DNA from 2 places in the Clostridium subterminale genome. Region 1 is predicted to be linked to the other one. Evidence: a T-box and tRNA genes for the amino acid it is inferred to sense, from the RefSeq annotation. Region 1 holds a T-box; the other holds one or more tRNA genes.
The links. A T-box is a leader RNA that pairs with one kind of tRNA and senses whether it is charged. The one in region 1 lies ahead of trpS (tryptophan--tRNA ligase), so its partner is inferred to be a tRNA-Trp.
Positions count from the first base shown of each region.

Region 1 (10,882 bases):
TTATTCATGTTAGCTTGAATTTTAAATACAAAAGCAGAAAACTTATCATCTTTAGCTTCTATCTTTCCAATATCAGAATTTCTTCCTAATGGAGCTGTAGTTAGCTTTAAGAAGTTCTCTAAGAATGGTTCTACACCAAAGTTAGTTAATGCACTACCAAAAAATACAGGGGTAAGTTCTCCAACTCTCACCTTTTCTTCATCAAAGGCATCTCCAGCTATATCTAATAATTCTATGTCCTCAAGTAATTTTTCATATAAACTATCGGTTATAGCCTCTCTAACAGCTGATTCATCTTCTAAATCTATAATAGTCTCACTTACTTCTAACTGTCCATGGTCTCCAGCTTTAAAAATTTGAATCTGCTTATTATTTCTATCATAAACACCCTTAAAGTGCATTCCTGTACCTATAGGCCAGTTTATTGGATATGATTTTATACCTAACTCGTTTTCTATCTCTTCCATAAGTTCAAAAGGGTCTCTAGTTTCTCTATCCATCTTATTTACAAACGTAAATATTGGGATATCTCTCATACTACAAACATGAAATAACTTTCTAGTTTGGTCCTCCACCCCTTTTGCTCCATCAATAACCATTACTGCACTATCTGCAGCCATAAGAGTTCTATATGTATCTTCACTAAAGTCTTGGTGTCCTGGGGTATCTAATATATTTATACAATATCCTTCATATTCAAACTGCATTACCGAAGATGTAACGGAAATTCCTCTCTTCTTCTCAATTTCCATCCAGTCAGAAACAGCATGCTTAGATGTCTTTCTTGCCTTAACCGACCCAGCTAGTCTGATTGCTCCCCCATATAAAAGTAACTTTTCAGTAAGTGTAGTTTTACCAGCATCTGGGTGGGAAATTATAGCAAAGGTTCTTCTTTTCTCTATCTCCTTTATATAATCAATCATTACTTTAACTCCTTTATTTAAATTTAAAATTATCTTCATTATATAGTATCTCTTTTTAACACATTTTATATAATACCATATTAATTAATATAAACACAAATATTATTAATGATTTTATATGTACCTCCGTAAAAAGCACTACTAAAATTCTAGTTTAAGCATCATATTTAATTTGACATTTTCTAATTAATTACCATAAAAATAAAACAGTAAGATATGGTTATCTTACTGCCATTGTAGTAAATATTAAAATAATAAAATATAATTCCTCAAATATATAATCATAGTTTTAGTAAGCATAATGACTTAATAAGCCACTATAAACTACTTGTCCTTTTTCTATAGCATCGAAATCCTCTGGTTTTACTAAAGATACATCTTTATCAAAGTTTATAATTTTACCTTCTTTCAATACATATGCGACAAATTGTGAACATAAAAAATGATACCTTCTTTGATAAGGAATGTGTAGCATTATAGCTAGAATTCCTAAAAAATTATACTTATATCTATCATGTTCACTCTCAAATCGATCTATAATCTCTTTTACTTCATTATATTCATCTTCTGTAACACTTAATTCATAAACTCTACAGGTTGTCCTTTTATATAGCTTAAATATTCCTCCATCAATTTGTTCTTTTACAAAGCCAGCATGAAGTGGAAAATATATTTTTCTTCTTCCAAAACTATATAATTGCTTTAATTCCTTGTCTAGGGCTATAGATGTATGATTGTAATTATATCTAGTATATAGCTTTATAGCTCTTGAAAAAAAAGTTCCTGTCTGTGTCAATACGACATAGATTTTTCTATCCACTTAATCACCCCCATTATTATTATAATAATAAAGTATTAATTAATTATAATTTAAATTATTTAATAAGTATACTATATTTAAAATTATACTATATTTAAAATTATACTATAGTTATATTATAAATTAAAAATCTTATAAATTCATTAAGGAAATATTACAATTTATATACTTTCCTTTATTTACTTTATTCATCTTATAACCATGTATGTTTATTCTAACATTAGTCTTTTTATTCGTACTTTATTGAAAAATCCTTTACAACTTGTTATAATTAAAGCCTATTAGAATATGGAGGCTGTGATTATGACTATTAGAGTAGCTATTTTAGGTGGACCACGTTGTGGTAAAACCACTCTTATGCAACAACTTTATGTAGATATGAAAATTGCTGGATTAAATGTAGGCTGTGCTTCAGAATACAGCACTGATTATTTAAGAGAAAAGGGCATGATTGAAACAATTTCAGAGCAATATGGAATTTATCTTGGCCAATTTAAGTTAGAAGCTGAGCTTTCTTCCTTTGACTATGCAATAACTGATTATGCTACCTTTGTCCCTTATATATATGCTCGTTTTATGCTAGGCAATAAAACCCGCAGTGTAAAAGAGATTGAAATTTTAAAAGACTTGTATGGTCTTGCTATTAAGGATATTCAAAACTATGATTATGTATTCTATGTTGGAAGAGAATTTGGATATTCAAAAGATGGTGTAAGATGGCAAGATGAGGAAATTGCAAAAGCAGTAGATAGTGCAATCCTTTCTTTCCTTGAAACAGAGGCTGTTTCCTATACACCCCTTACAGGTTCTACAAAGGAAAGAGCTAGACAAGTCCTTGATATCTTAAACATAAATACCGAAGTAGCCAGTGATACTGAATCTAAATAAACTGAAAAGGTACTATATATAACCTAATAAATTATGGTTTATATATAGTACCTTTATTATTAATATTGAACTAATCCTATTTTCTTTTGCATCTTTCTTAAAGTCTTGGTAGCCACATAATTTGCCTTTTCAGCTCCTGCTTTATATATTGCTTCCAGTTTACTTTTATTATCTAAAAGATCTTTAACTCTCTTTTGAACTGGTTCAAGTTCTTTAACTATAGCTTCTGCCACATCTTGTTTAAATTGAGCATAACCTTGGCCCTTATATTTTTCTTCTATTTCTTCCATAGACATACCTTCAATTGTACTTAAAATAGTCATAAGATTTTTAACTCCAGGTTGTTCATCACAATATCTAACTTCACCTATACTATCAGTGACCGCTCTTGAAACCTTTTTTCTAATAACCTCTGGTGGATCTAAAATTAAAATATATCCATTAGGATTTTCCTCTGATTTAGACATCTTTTTCTCTGGATTTTGAAGGTCCATTATTTTTGCTCCAGCCTTGCCTACATATGGTTCAGGTATTTTAAATGTTGGACTGTATAATTTATTGAATCTGTCAGCTATATCTCTTGCCAACTCTAGATGTTGTACTTGATCTATTCCAACCGGTACTACATCTGTTTGATATAATAATACGTCAGCAGCCATTATAACTGGATAGCTAAATAATCCTGCCCCTATACTTTCTCCACTATTTTTAGATTTATCCTTATACTGAGTCATTCTACTTAGTTCTCCCATATAGCTATAGCAAGTTAAAAGCCATGCAGCTTCAGAATGAGCTGGTACATGAGATTGTACAAATAATGTATTCTTCTCTGTATCTATTCCTGCAGCAATATAAATTGCAAGAACTTCTAAAGTTCGCTTCCTAAGTTCAGCTGGTATCTGTCTTACTGTAATTGCATGTAAATCTGCAATAAAGAAATAACATTCATATTCATCTTGTAATTTTACCCAGTTTTTTATAGCTCCTAAATAATTTCCTAGTGTTAAATCACCCGAAGGTTTAATTCCACTTAACATAACTTTTTTCTTATCTTCCATGTTTTTTCTCCTTTCAATCTATAAAGACTTCCATTTAGTTATAAATAAAAACCCTATGGAATAAATCCATAGGGCATAAATAACGCGGTACCACCTATCTTGAGATAATAAAATCTCACCTCTATCAGATACAAACATATCCTAGCTCTATAACGTGAGCATCCGTGCTAGACTACTTTAAATTCACCCAACATCTCAGCGACCCATTCATATTAAGCATAATTGCGATAATCTCACCATCTATCACTCTCTGAAAATCTGTTTTTAATACTACTTACTTCGCCTCACCGATCAATTAATAATAAATTTGTTTTATATTACGTTAAAATTATTATAATTCTAATATTATATTATGTCAATATTAGAAATTGTTATTCTATTTTTTATGATTTCATCTATTTTTAACCTTACTAAATTTATTATCTTTATTCAAATTAGAATCATATGAATTATCCATAAATTTCTAGTATTTATTTGCTATATTGAAGCAAACTAAACATATTAAATACATTAGAATACTTTAATATATTTAATACAAAATTTATAATAAATCACCACTTACTTTAAGGAGGTATTTTATATGGATTCAAAAAATAATTCTAATAAGACTAATGAGTCAAAGCCTTACGGTCCTAACGAAAGAGACTTTTTAGATGCTAGTACAAAACCTATAAAAGCATATTCTCTAAAAGATTATGTGCTACTTCCAAATCATGTTGTAGATTCAATTGTGGCAAATAACATTTCTAATGCAGAATTTGATTATACCTATAACGAGGAATCGGATCTTCTAAATTTCGAAGATCAACCCTTAGAATCAATAAATAAAAACACTCCAACTAAATAGTAAAATATAGGAATTGCCATGAAAGCGATTCCTATATTTTTTTATTAAATATTTACTTTTACTTCATGTTCACCATTAGATGAAATAGGTATTATATCTCCTTCTATAACATTTCCATCTAAAGTTATAGTTGAATTACCACTTCTGATTACTTTTATATGGTATATAGCATTTTCATATCCATAGTCTATAGAGTATTCTTTAAAATCTTTAGGTAAACATGGTTTAATTCTAAAACCTTTTCCTTCTATTAATCTAAAGCCCAAAATATGTTCTAAGGCTATAGTATACATCCAACCTGAACTTCCAGTATACCAACTCCATCCACCTCTTCCTTCATGCGGTTCCACAGAATATATATCTGCAGCCATAACATAAGGCTCTGTTTTAAATACATTTGCTTCCTCTATGTTCAAGCTATGATTTATAGGGTTTAACATAGAGTATATATTGTAAGCTTCTTCTCCTCTACCTAGTTTTGCAAGAGCTAAAGCTACCCATGCAACACCATGAGTATATTGTCCTCCATTTTCCCTTACTCCGGGTACATATCCCTTTATATATCCTGGTTTTAAATCTGAGCTATCAAAAGGTGGACTCAATAGTAATATTATTTTTTCTTTAGGCTTTACTAAATATTTTTCTAAAGAACTCATAGCTATATTAGCTCTTTCCTTATCTCCAGCTTCTGATATCACAGACCAACATTGTGAAAGAGCATCTATTTTACACTCCTGATTTTCATGGGAACCTAGTGGAGTTCCATCATCAAAGTAAGCACGTTTATACCAACTTCCATCCCATCCATGAATCTCTAAATTTTCTTTTATAAAATCCATAGTTTCAATATATTTTTCATAATTATCCTCATCCTTTTTATATATGCAAAGGTCCTTAAAATCTTTTAATATAGCATATATGAACCATCCAAGCCAGATGCTCTCACCCTTACCCTTATTTCCCACAGTACTCATTCCATCATTCCAATCTCCACTTCCCATGAGAGGAATATTATGTGAACCAAACTTTAAGCTTCTATTTATAGCCCTTACACAGTGGCTATATAATGACTCTTTCAAATCTGATTTTAAAGATACATTATACCTTTCATCTTCACCTTCTCTTAAAGGCTCATCTTTTAAATATCCTACTTCCTCATCTAAAATCTTATAATCTCCTGTGGCTTTAACATATATACAAGTAACGTAAGGTAGCCATAATAAATCATCACTAAATCTAGTTCTTATTCCACTATTTACTACCGGATGCCACCAATGTTGCACATCCCCTTCTTCAAATTGTCTAGTAGCACTATAAAGAATTTGATTTTTAGTAATCTCAGGCTGTATATAAATCATCGGAATGGAGTCTTGTAATTGATCTCTAAATCCATAAGCTCCTCCACATTGATAAAATGCTGTTCTTGAAAATAATCTACAACTAATGGTTTCATAAGGAAGCCAACCATTAATCATAAAATCTAAAGCTTTATCCTCTGTTTTTATCTTTATCTTGTTTAGAGTATATTTCCAATAATCTTTTACTTTTTCTAACTCTTCCTCAACCCTGTCTATATCTGAAAACTCTTCAAGGAAATTTTGAATTTCTTTAATACTGTCTTCAGCTCCTAAAATAATTACCAGTGACTTTTCTTCATTAGATCCTAAGTTTAAGTAAACTTTCTCACTAAGTACTGGCTCTAATCCTGAGCCGCACCTTCCTGATAAGCTTATAGTTTTATGTTCAGATAAACTTTCCATATATTCTTTACTTACAATATAATCTCTTTCATCTCCACTAAAACTTTCATCTCTTCCTCCACTTATTTTTAAATAAGCATAACTAGAATGAAAATCACTACTATATGGATTTATTCCATATATGAATTTATTCTCTTCATCTATTACAGTATAAACTTTTTCATAATTGTTTTCTCTTAAATCTCCTAGACATAATCTTGCAACATAAGTAATTCCTATATTTCTATTTTTATCGTCTAAGTTCTTTAAGTTAACTTTAATAAGCTTTGCACTTCTCTCCTTTGAAGGAAATACAGTAATCTCTCCCCATATTCCATTAGTACAATGAGTAAATTTAGAATACCCAAATCCATGGGTTATTACATACTCGCCTTTGTCTCTTATTGGTTCAGGAGTTATTGACCAAAGTTTATTCCCTTCTTCTAGATATAAAACTTCGTTAGGAGTATCCTCAATGAAATCATTATTCCACGGAGTAATTTTAAATTCTCTACTATTTTTATACCAAGTATAGCTACTACCAGACTCACTTATATTAAATCCAAATCTATTGTTATTAGCTATTACATTTATCCATGGAGCTGGTGTAGATTTTCCGTCCTTTAGTATAATTGTATATTCTCCCTTGTTATTAAAACCTCCATATCCATTAAAAAAGCTTAACTCTGAAACTTCTGCTTTAGGGGTATTACTATCACTATAATTTAAATTAGTTTCTTTTAGTTCACCCATTTTCCATATATACTTTCTTGAATTGTGTGGATAAGCTTCATTTTCCATGGTTCTCTCAACTTGCTTCCATAAAGCACCTTCTGATCCTTCTACAGTTATTGCTGCAATGGAATAAAGTAAATTTATATCTTCCTTCGGTATATTTTCATTACTAATTATGAATATGCCACCTGAAATATTTTCTCTTCCATTTAAAGAGCTATTTAATATTATTCTTTTCAACGCATTATCTAGAGGTTTTTCATAGCTTATTCCTTCTTTATTAATGACTACAATATCAAACTTTAATCCCTTTTCTTCTAAATAACCATGACAATTTATAAGCTGCCTTAAAATATCACTTTCTTTTTCTTTATTAATAGTTAATAATATTATAGGCAAATCTCCTGAAATTCCATAGGCCCATAGATTTCTTTGACCTCCACTTAAATTAATCAAATTATTTATTCTATTGGTATAACTAAAGTTATTAAATAGTATATTACTTGCAAATCTTTCATAAATAACCACTTGAGTTGGTTTTATTCCTTTATTTATAAGATTTTCTTCTAAGTTTAGAGCAGATTTTAGAACATTTTCATCTAAGATAACAACATCCTGATAACTTCTTGACTTGTTTATAACATCATCCTTAGAATTCCCTGTAATTGTAATATATTTTATTGTTTTACTTTCACCTTGTGAAATTCTCACTCTTCTCTTAATAGCAATTATAGGATCCAATACATTTCCTACATTATTTCTCAAAGGTTTATTTTCTTCTAATGCCACAGGATTTTCTTTTGAATGATTTCTTCCTACAAAGCTTAACCTTGCCGTATCATACTCTACATTAAACTCATCTTCACCTAGTGTGCTTTCAAGAGTATAAATCTCCTTATCTTTTTCGCTACGAGGTCTACGTTTTGCAAGTATTCCTTTTAATTCATCTATATATTCTGTAGTAATAAATAAATTCCCAAAAGCAGGATGTGCTATATCTCCACTATATCCCTGTAAAACTATTTCACTATAGCTAATAACTTCTATGATTTTTTCTTCACTGCTATTATTTCTTATATCTATGGTTCTAATTTCACAATTATCTTCAGGAATCACTTGAACTATAGTGTTTATTTTTAGTTCTCTCCAATACTTTGTGAATTCTGCCTTATACAGATAGAAATTAACTTCGTATTTGTCACTCTGTTCCCTACAAGGTTCATAGGTAGAAGATGTATATTCATTAGAATTCAGGTCTTTAATATAAAAAAACTTTCCCCAACTACTACGAATCAAATCTTCTTTCCATCTATATACCATTACATTTTTGAACTTAGAGTAGCCACCACCTGCCGTATTTAATAAAATGTTATAATTTTTATTACCAAGGAGTATAGTTTCTGGATACTTGCTTTCACCAAATTTAAATGTTCTACGGATAGAATATTGCCTTTGCACTTCTTTAACTTCTTGTGAATTATCTTCTCTTCTATTATAAACCACATTCTTACTTATTTTTTCTTGAAGCAATATTTCCACAGCTCTAATCATTGGAATTCTATGAAACCTTCTTTGAATAATATTATTATTCATGACATTATCTAAGGCCAATAAACTCATTCCTAAATGATGTATCATATAGCATTTTACTATTTCTAATTCCTTATTTTTTATCCTTTTATCTGTATAATCTATAGCTTCATAAAATCCATATTGACCGTAACAATTAAGTTTCAAGAGATCCTTTATATTTGCCATAGACTTAGGTATATTCTCCATAAGCCCCATAATAGTTGAATATGGTGATACTACTAACTCTTCTTCTAATCCTCTTTTTATACCAACTTTAGGTACACCGAAGGCTTTATATTGATAATTTAAATCTACATCAAATTTAAAGTAAGCACTTTCTGAAATACCAAAAGGTACCTTTCTCTTAGCTCCATATTTTATTTGTGCTTCCATTACAGATCTATAGGTTTCATCTAACATAGAATTTCTATAATTTTTCATCAGAATTCTTGGCATAAAGTACTCAAACATTGTTCCACTCCAACTAGCTAATCCTTTTCTTTCATACATTAAAGTTAAGGATCTATTTAATGCAAACCAATGGGATGTTGGAACTATTCCTTTTGCTACTGCAATAAAACTTGTAGTTCTAGCTTCTGAGGCCAATAAATCATAGTAATTACTACTTAATGATTCATTGTCTACATCATAACCTATATGAAATAACTTTCTTTCTTCATTATACAAAAATTTAAAATCTGTATTCTCTATAATTTTATTTAATTCATCTTCAATTTTTGTAAATTTCTTTAACAGTGTACCTATTCTTTTCTTGCATAAATCTATATTCTTATTTATTCTGTCTAATTGAAATTCATTTATATTATTTGATATAAAATTAAACTCTTCTATAATTTCATATATATGACCTAAACTATCACTACTAATAATTCTAATTATATTTTCATATTTATTTTTTGGTAAAAGTCTTATTTCTTCTATAAATGGAAATAGAAATTTTATTTCACTTAAATAATCTTTTATATTATCTAATAATTTTTTATTCCAATAAGAGTTATCTAAACTTTCTATATCTTCCTGCACAATCTCTTCAAAGTTATTTAATAGGCTAAAAAAAGTTAATACATCTTTTCCTTCTCTTTTTATTCTTTGAATAATATTAAGATACATGTATTTTTTTCTTTCATCTTGTAGTTCATCCACAGCAAGATAAACACTATCCTCAATTCCCTTAACTCTATAATTAAAGTAAGGTGTGTTTCTTAATTCATTTAATGCTTCTTCTATGGTGTATAAATAAGATATTAGATTTCCACTATCTACTGTAGATACATATTTAGGTAATAGTGGATTAAGTGTCTCCACATCATACCAATTGTAAAAATGACCTTTGCAAGTTTCTAGTCTATTCAAAGTATTTATGGTTTTTTCTAAACTTTCTATAGCTTTAACTGTACCAATATATCCCATATCTACAGCAACAATATTAGAAATTAAAGTCATCCCTATATTAGTAGGAGATGTTCTCATAGCTAACCCCCTATAAGGCTCTTCCTGATAATTATCCCCGCCAAGATAGTTAGTCTCCTTAGTGACAAAGTCTTCAAAATATGCCCAAATCCTTCTGGTTAACCTTCTCAAAACCTTATTATCTTCTTCACTTAATTTTATTGTTTCATCATTAATATTCTGACCTATAATATAAGCTATTACTGGACTAATAATCCATATAATACAACTTGGTATCATTACATAAAAAGTGCCTAATCCACTTCTCCATGATATCGCCATAATCAATAATGCTATAACTATCTCTTGCCACATATATTTAAAATAGCTGATAAGGTCTTTTCCTGAAGACCTTTCTGCTTCCTCAGCAGTTTGCCATTGTAATAAACTTTTTTTACTTATTATTAATCTATATAGAGTTCTTATAATGGCATCTACCATTAAATATGCCTTAAATGGAAGAAAGGCATATATAAAAAATACTTGTTTTAAAGCCATTTGGAAATTTTGAATTTTTCCACTTAAACTTATCCCATTTATAGGTGAAGCTATATTTTCTGACATATTAAATAAAATAGGTGTTATTAAAGCAATAAAAGCTGCCATATACCACTTATCTATACCATCAGGAAGGATTCCTGATAAAGAGCAAAGTAATAAAATTAGCATAGACGGAGACATTAAGCTTCTTCGTAAATTATCTATCATCTTCCACTTAGATAATCTATTTAATTTATTTTTCTTTAATATATAGGGTAAAAGTTGCCAATCCCCTCTTACCCATCTATGCAATCTTTTACAACTTGCAATAAGAGTAGATGGATATCCAT
Region 1 covers NZ_BAAACI010000006.1:893,791-904,672, reverse strand. The annotation lists gene ABDZ93_RS13385 (peptide chain release factor 3) at 1-923, opposite strand, end outside; gene ABDZ93_RS13380 (hypothetical protein) at 1,213-1,743, opposite strand; gene ABDZ93_RS13375 (AAA family ATPase) at 2,047-2,631, shown strand; gene trpS (tryptophan--tRNA ligase) at 2,691-3,689, opposite strand; T-box leader at 3,756-3,986, opposite strand; gene ABDZ93_RS13365 (hypothetical protein) at 4,270-4,536, shown strand; gene ABDZ93_RS13360 (GH36-type glycosyl hydrolase domain-containing protein) at 4,581-10,882, opposite strand, start outside.

Region 2 (9,233 bases), on a different contig from region 1:
TTATCCAGGGACGTAGACACTCTTAACATCCACTTTGAAGAAGATGGGAGTATTAGAGTGGATAGTCATCGGATAAATTCACCCTATGAAGTTTGCAGTAAATTTAGGGGGTATTAATAATGAACACATCTAAAAATGTAAACAGATTAGTAAAAATCTCTTTATTAGTAGCAATAGCATTTATATTAATGTTATTTGAATTTCCAATACCGGGATTTCCACCATTCTTAAAACTTGATCTTAGTGATTTACCAGCACTTATAGGTGGATTTGCATTGGGACCAGTGGCAGGAGTGATTATAGAAGGTGGAAAAGTAATATTAAACCTAGTATTCCATGGCACTTACACAGGTGGAGTTGGAGAGTTTGCTAACTTTTTAGTTGGAGGTTCCTTTGTCTTCGTGGCATCATATATTTATCATAAAAATAAAACTAAAAAGAATGCAATTATAGGATTAATTTCAGGAACTATAGTAATGACTATAGTAGGAGCAGTGTTTAATTACTTTGTATTAATACCATTATACGCTACAATAATGGGTGGTATGACTAATGTTATAGGAGCATCAGCAGAAGGAAACTCTAATATTTCTAGTTTAACAGGTATAATTGTTCTAGGAATAACTCCTTTTAATATTATAAAAGGAGCCATAGTATCTTTTATAACTTTTGTATCTTATAAGAGAATATCACCATTATTAAATAGAGAAAATATTTTAGCTGAACAATCTATGAAAAAAGGTGCTTAATAAAAATGTACAAAGTCATTTCTTTAAAAAATTAAGAATAAAATTTAACTTTTTAAAGATAATTAATAAAAAGACGATAAGAGAAAAAAATCTTTTATCGTCTTTTTATTTGAAAAATATATTATCTATATATTGTGATTCCACATAATGTATCCATCTTCTTTTGGACTTTGGTAATAATTTTTTCTTATACCTTCTACAGAAAAATGGTGTTTTTTATAAAGATTTATTGCAGCTATATTAGATGATCTGACCTCTAGAGTCAGAGAAGCCATATTCATATTTTTAGCAATTGAAATAAGGTTTTCTACTACCACATCTCCGAAATTATTTCTTCTATAGTCAGGATGAACTGCTATATTGGTTATATGACCTTCGTCAAATATAATCCACATTCCACCAAAGGCTACAACCTTACTACCTAGCTTTACTACTATGTAAACAGCATTTTTATTAATTAGCTCTTTTTCCATAGATAGGAGAGACCAAGGACTAGAGAAGCTTAAGTCAGAAATTTCTTTAACACCTAGTATATTGAATGAGTTCATTCTTTCAACAGTTACATCAGTCATGATTTTTTACCTTTTCTTCGTATTCACGTTCTGCTTGGCACAGTCTAAGATATAAAGGAGAACTGTTAAGTACATTATCCCCCTCGCTATTTGCTAATCTCAGATATCCTAAATATCCTATAGAAGAGGCTTTTGTAACATTAAGATGACTAGGCGCTATGAAAGCTTTTGTTAAGGAATTTAGTATATTATCCTTAAATTTTAATGTACCATCACCTATGAAGGTAATACGTTCATTAAAGTCACTACATTTTTTTATTACCTCTTCCATTGATAATAATTGTGGCTCATTTAAAGCTACTAAATTATTATTTTCAAATCTATAAAAATTAGTATATACATTACCCCTTAAAGCATCAATTATAGGACAAATAATACCTTGTGTATTGAATAAGTTATTTGCAAGACCATCTAGAGAGTTTATAGTGACAAAAGGTTTTTTAGTGGCTTGCACAAGACCTTTTATAGTAGACATACCAATTCTAAGACCAGTGAAAGAACCAGGACCACTGGAAACTACAAAGCCATCTATATCAGACACAGATAGACTACAGCTTTTCAAAAGATTATCTATCATAGGCATCATAATTACAGAGTGCTGCTTCTTGTAATTTATGATAGTTTCTCCTAAAATCTTATCATTATCAATAATAGCTACAGTTGCACATTCTGTTGCAGAATCTAGGGACAAAATCTTCATAGCTTCAACTCCTTTATATAATCATATCTATTGTTAGTATAAGAAAGAGTAATCTTTCTATAAGTTTCACCTAAATCTGGAAGTTTAGCTATATTTATAGTTAAACTTTCTTCAGGTATTAATTCTTCGATATAGTTAGCCCATTCAATTACACTAACTCCATTTCCAAATATATATTCATCAAAGCCAATGGCAGCAATTTCATCGGGATCATTTACTCTATATACATCAAAGTGATATAATTTTAATCTACCTTCATATTCGTTAACGATTGTAAAGGTAGGACTAGTTATACATTCATCTATGCCAAGACCTTTTGCAATTCCTTTGGTAAGATGAGTCTTACCAGTACCGAGATCGCCTATAAGGCATAGAATATCATTTTCTTTACACATTCTTCCTAGCTGTACACCTAGGGAATCTAATTCATCAATATTACTAACTATAAATTCCATCTGATTCACCTCATTAATATTTTAGCCTAAAAGAAAAAAAATGAAAAGCAAATAGTAAAATTACTTTTCATTATATAAACAGAGTTCTAAGTATCAGTATTTTTGATACTTAGAAGTCGTTGTCCTTTAGGGGAAATCGTTATCCAGGGACATACCAGCTTTTTACTCCCACTTTGAAGAAGATGGGAGTAAAAAGCTGATAGTCATCGAATAAATAAGTTTATAATAAATAAATTAAGGTTTCTTTTCCACTTGGGATATTAAAGTATTTTTAAAACACTTTACTGCATTACTACAAATTAAGTTTCTATTAGCCATATCATCTAATATATCAAATGCTTCATACATATACATACCTTTTCTATAGGGTCTATCAGCAGTTAAAGATTGATAGATATCACATACACCAATAATGCGGCATTCTTCACTAAGTTCTTCAGCTTTAAGTCTTCTTGGATAGCCTTTACCATTTAATTTTTCATGATGACTAGAAGCCCATAAACTAATATCAGATATGTTGTCTATTTTATCTAAAATTAATTTAGTATAGTATGTATGAGATTTAATGACAAAAAACTCTTCTTCTGTTAAAGGTCCATCCTTGTCCAATATACTAATGGGAATAGCTAGTTTTCCAATATCGTGAAGTAATCCTGCAATTTTCATTTTAAGGCACTTTTCTTCATCATAACCTAAATGCTTAGAAACGCTATAAGCTAAAGTAGCAATTTCTTTAGAATGTTCAGCAGTAAAAGAACTCTTATTATCTATAATGCTTGCAAATACATCAGCAATCGCTTCAAATTCGGATAGAGAGATTAGAATATCTTTTTTTGGTATTATATTATCAAGGATAAAGTTCATATTAGGTAGATTTAAAAGGTTTAACCAAAACTCTTCTTTATCAGATATCATGAGAAAAGCTTTTACAACCTGTGGTGAAAATAAAGTTTCATTATGTAGTTTTACCCAATCAATAAGAATATCCTTTTGAATATAGTAAGGTTTAGAATAATCCATCTGAATTTCAATTAAGTCAGCTATTCTCAGAATTTGTGCTTCTATAGGAATTAGTGAATTTTTTAATTTTAAGCACCCACTACCATCATAATTTTCGTGATGGTAACGTATTATATCATATACCTGTATTAAGGATGGAATACGTTGAATCATTTCTGAGCCAGCAATACAATGCTTTTTTATATACCATTTTGAGGTATGTGACTCATCAAATATATTTTGAGTTCCAATATCATGAATCATGGAAGCAATATATAAATTATAGTAAGAGTTTTCATCCAGTTTCATAACACGAGCAATTTCTAAAGCTATATATGAAGTGCATCTGGAGTGATTAGAAAATTGATTCCTTGAAATATTTTTGTCGTGTGTTGTAGTTATAACGTCCTCAAATTTACCCCAATTATTATCTGTAAGATCTAAGGATAATGATAGAGCGGAAACTATATTCTTTATACTAATATTCATGTTATCCTCCACAGTAAATCATTTATCTATATAAAATTTTAGCATATTGGGGAACGAAATGGTATTATATATTGTTAAAGTAAATATATATTTTAATAAACAAATTTATATATTTTACGTATTATATTTTGGAAATATAAATAGGAGCTATATTTCAAATATATAAAATAGCAAAAATATATTAAATAATCAAAAAATATTCAATATATTAATAATGAAATATATTAAAGTACTAACATTAGTATACTAAAATAAGGTATAATATAGAATAACAAATAAGTAGAGGAGGATAAATTATGTTTGTAAATAATTTGATGTTATCCAGAGAAAAGTTAACGACAGTAACACCAAAGGTAACCATAGGTGAAGCTCTTAAGGTAATGGGAGAAAATAAATTTTTATCCATACCAGTAGTAGAAGGAGATAAATTCTGTGGAGTAATTTCAAAAGAGCAGATATACACATACTACTATGAAAAATCTATAGAGAGACAATGTTTACTATCAGATTTTCTAGTTGAAAATGTAATGAGAACTGATGTACCATCCATAACTCCATTTAACGAAATTGAAGAGGCTGCACATTTCTTAGAAACTAAGAGCGTTTCATTCGTACCAGTAATAAATAAAAATGGAGAAATGCAAGGAATAGTAACACATCATGCTATATTTCATCAATTTACAGAATTGTTTGGATTAAATAAAGGTAAACGATTAGCTGTAATTGCTTATGACATACCTGGACAAATATCTAAATTGTCAAAAATAATTACTGAAAACAAAGGACAAATAATAAGCTTTGTAGTTGTTGACCCTAAGAGTATAACAGAAGTCAAAGAAATAGTAATAAGATTAAACACAGATAATATGGATGAAATTCTTGAAAAAGTAAAAGAAGCTGGATTCAAGATACAGTAAGCTTATAGTTGAGTATGTAGGTGATCTACATACTCAACAGTACATAATTATATATTAAGAAAAGATTAATATATTTTAAATCCGTAGTTAACACAGTAGCAATTTGAATACTTTTATAATATACTAATTTATAAACATATTTCTTGAATTCATAATCTTTTGGACTAAGTTATACTTATGTAAGTTCGTGACACTTTTATTTCCTATATTCTTAGAATATGGGAAATAAAAGTGATTAGAAATCAGATTAAATAAAAAATAAGATACTAAAATAAAAATTTATGGGATAAAATAAACAATGTAATAGAAGAAATATTGTATTCAAGGAGCTGATTTAAATTAGTGATGTAATAGATTTTAATGAACTAAAAAATAAGGCTACAGATAAAGATGTAGATAAGTTTGAGGATTATATATACTCTATGTATTATTCAATGGCTCAAGGTAAGCTATCTATGGCAGAGATGAGCAGGGAAATATTTAAGTATATGAAGGAGAATAACATATCTCAAGAGAAATTTATGAATATCCAGAAGAAGGTTATGGAGAGGTATGGAATTTCTACTGAAGATGTAGAAAGCCAAATGAAGTCTATGGGCATAGAGACTCCTTTAAGTGGATTAGGCAATGAGTATGAAGATGCAAGAAAAATTATTGGATTTCAAGAAAAGTATAAAGGAAAGCTCAAAGTTAAAAGTGTAAATGTATATAGCATTAAGAATGAGAAGAATGATATAGAGATAATGCTCCAAGAGGAGAATGTTATATTAAAAAGTTATGGGAAAATAGATTTAGCTGATAATGAATTAAATGAATTTTTATGTTCCTATAAAAAGGTAATGAATAATAAGATGCTAAATATCTCAATATGTGAGAATGCTTCAACTTATTTATACTAATATATATTCAAGAATATGGTGAATAATTTATAGAAAACCTCTTGCAATTGTGCCTATTATATAATATAATAAACGAGTAGCGAAGGGGTATAGCTCAATTGGTAGAGTAGCGGTCTCCAAAACCGTTGGTTCCGGGTTCAAGTCCTCGTGCCCCTGCCATAGAAACCTAGTGATTTTATTAATCACTAGGTTTTTTTATTTTCCTAATTTATTACTAGGAAACAAGGATTTAATGAAAATAAGTAAGAGGATATCATACTATAAAATTCCATAAAAATAATTAAATAAATTTATTGAGGAAATAATATGCCTGTGATATAATCTGTAAGTTAAGAAAATCAAATAAGTTATTAATTACATTATAAACAAAGTTCTTTGCTTCAGAGGGAGTTTTTACTCCCACTGAAGGTTAGAAATCATTATCCAGGGACGTAACTGCTCTTTACCCCCACTTTGAAGAAGATGGAGTATTAGAGCTGGTAGTCATCGGATAAATTTATATATGTAAGTTAAAGTTATTTATGTGAGGCGTGATTTAAGCTATGTTTTATAGGAAAACATAGCTTAATGTAGTGAAAGGAGAAATATTAATGGAAAAACGTGTGCCAGAATTTAAAGGTTTACTAAGAAGTCACATGATTGAACTACCTAAGGTTATTAGGGATGCTACAGGAATTATTATATTTGGAAAGAGAATTAAATCTTTAGTGTTTTCAACTGATGTAGCAGTTATAAGAAATACTAATGCTGATGCTGTTATTGCAGTATATCCATTTACGCCTCAACCGAGAATAACTGAAGCGCTATTACTAGCATCCGATATTCCGGTATTTTGTGGAGTAGGTGGAGCTATTACTACAGGTAAGAGAGTAATAAATTTAGCCTTAGATGCTGAATTTAAGGGAGCTATGGGAGTGGTAGTTAACGCATCTATAGACAATGATGTTATTGCGGGGATGAGAGAAACTATAGACTTACCTATAGTAGTTACTGTGGTTTCTAAGCATGATGATATAGATGGAAGAATAGCTGCAGGGGCAACTATACTTAATGTATCAGGAGCAAAAGAAACTGCTAACATTGTTAGACATATAAGAAGTAAGTACCCGAACGTTCCTATTATAGCAACAGGAGGGCCTACAGATGAGAGTATACGTGAAACTATACTTGCTGGGGCTAATGCTATAACATACACGCCACAAAGCACAAGTGATATATTAAATGAAATAATGATTAGTCATAGAAAAAGATATGAAGACTAATTTTCTTAAGAAATATAATATTTGAAACGAATATTATATTTGAGGTGATTTATTTATGGACAAAGCAACTTGGATGTTAGGAATAATAGTGCCATTAATATCTGCAGCATTTGGTGGATGTATATCTCTATTGATAATGAGAAAACTAATTATGGAAGAGAGAAAAAAATCTAATAAAGAACGTGCTATAGATATTAATAATGATAAAATAAAAAGTTATAAGGAACTATTTGAACTGAATAAAAAAATTAAGATCTTTGGAGATAAAATTAGAAATAACACAATTCCCAATTGGATAAATGTAGAAAGTTATTATAGAGACGAATTTATAATAGAATTTGAAGAGATTATAAATAATTATAAATTTGTAAATGGTTATATTAATGACAAAAAGATAAATGAATATGCACAAAATGTGCTTAAATTATCCCAGGTAATAGTAGTAGAATTAAAAGATAGAGAAAATTATGGTACTACTTCTGAAAAAATAGAATCCTGTGTAGATACTTTGATAGAAGTTTTGAATACAATAGAAAAGAACATTTTATCTATAGTATTAGAGTTGTCTAAAGAAAAATATAAGTAATATTAATCATTTATACTTAGTATATTCTATTCCCAGATGTTTTTTAATGAAAGTAGTATGAAATTTGTATGAATTGATGAATAGTAGATGAAATATTTATGATTTTAAGTGGATTATGTTAGATTTAATTAATTGGACTAAAGTATAATAGGTGTGGTAAAATGGAATAGTTAAATTTACTACATAAAACCATGTGAAGTAAATAGAGAGAGGATTGTAAATATGAATATTCTTATTTTATCTGCATCTACTGGTGGAGGACATCTAAAAGCATCAAAAGCTTTAGAATCATATATTTTAGAAAATGAGTTAGGTGCTAAAATAAAAGTAGTAGATACCTTAGAGTATGTTAATCCATTTATAAATAAAATAGTAACTAAAGGATATATAGTACTGGCAAAGTATTTAAATGCCTTGTATAAGAATTTATATAGTTTAACGGACAAGTCTGGCATTTTAACATGTTTAGTGACAAAATTAATTTTTTTATTTTCAAAAAAATTGTTGCCATTAATAGAGGAATTTGCTCCGGATGTAATCATTACTACCCATCCCTTTCCTACAGAAATGATTTCTATATTAAAGGGAAATAAAAGTATAAAAGTGCCATCAATATGTATAATGACTGATTATGCTCCACATAATACATGGATAAAACCTAATGTAGATGAATATTGTGTAGCATGTGAAGACATGATAGAAGGTATGATAGATAGAGGAGTTGCACCTGAAAAAGTTCATCCTTATGGAATTCCTGTATATAGTGGTTTTTTTCATCAAGATGAAGAAGATAAAAAAATACTGTTAGATGAGCTAGGTTTATGCGAAAATAGAATGACAGTGTTAGTGATGGCTGGAAGCTTCGGGGTATATAATATAGAAAAAATTTATAAGAATATAAGTAATATTCCTATGGATTTTCAAATTATAATTCTAACGGGTAATAATAGAAGATTATATAATAAAATTAAAGAGCAGATTAAGTTTAGTAATAAACAAACAAAGCTTATTAAGTTCACCAATGAAGTGCATAGATATATGAACTTAGCAGATGTTTTAATTACTAAACCAGGAGGATTGACAGTATCAGAAGCTTTAGCAGCAAATCTTCCTTTAATTACTTTTGATGCAATACCAGGACAAGAAGAAGCAAATGCAAAGTTTTTATTAGATCATGGAATGTCCATATCTATAGGCAGCGGTGATAATTGTATTGAAGCTATAGAGGCTTTGCTTAAGGATAAAGACAAGTTAAAAGAGATTAAAGAAAATTGTATGACTTTTGATAAATCAAATTCAACCATTGAGTTACTAGAACTTATAAGAAGATTAATTAAAGAGAATGAGGCTGAAAGCAATTCGGAAATTGCTTAGAACTTAAATAATTAAGACCAAGGTTTTTAAAGCCTTGGTCTTTTGCTTTAAATTATAAGTAGTTAGTCTTATTTGTGTAATTTTGTAACGGCATTAATAAATTCATCTAAAAATTTGAATGAGCCATTTTTCATGTGTAAAAATCCCATTATAGATAGTATAACTCCACTTAAAGAACCAACTATCATATCAGTCATAGTATCCATAAGACTATTAAGCTGAGAATCAAAC
Region 2 covers NZ_BAAACI010000002.1:173,810-183,042, reverse strand. The annotation lists gene ABDZ93_RS06740 (ECF transporter S component) at 120-749, shown strand; gene rimI (ribosomal protein S18-alanine N-acetyltransferase) at 875-1,321, opposite strand; gene tsaB (tRNA (adenosine(37)-N6)-threonylcarbamoyltransferase complex dimerization subunit type 1 TsaB) at 1,314-2,021, opposite strand; gene tsaE (tRNA (adenosine(37)-N6)-threonylcarbamoyltransferase complex ATPase subunit type 1 TsaE) at 2,018-2,476, opposite strand; gene ABDZ93_RS06720 (HD-GYP domain-containing protein) at 2,711-3,964, opposite strand; gene ABDZ93_RS06715 (CBS domain-containing protein) at 4,261-4,881, shown strand; gene ABDZ93_RS06710 (DUF3867 domain-containing protein) at 5,220-5,780, shown strand; tRNA gene ABDZ93_RS06705 (tRNA-Trp) at 5,864-5,939, shown strand; gene ABDZ93_RS06700 (hydrolase) at 6,371-7,042, shown strand; gene ABDZ93_RS06695 (hypothetical protein) at 7,098-7,628, shown strand; gene ABDZ93_RS06690 (MGDG synthase family glycosyltransferase) at 7,851-9,002, shown strand; gene ABDZ93_RS06685 (DUF2238 domain-containing protein) at 9,071-9,233, opposite strand, start outside.
Region 2: it has a tRNA-Trp gene. The T-box ahead of trpS (tryptophan--tRNA ligase) is inferred to sense a tRNA for this amino acid. The anticodon was not compared.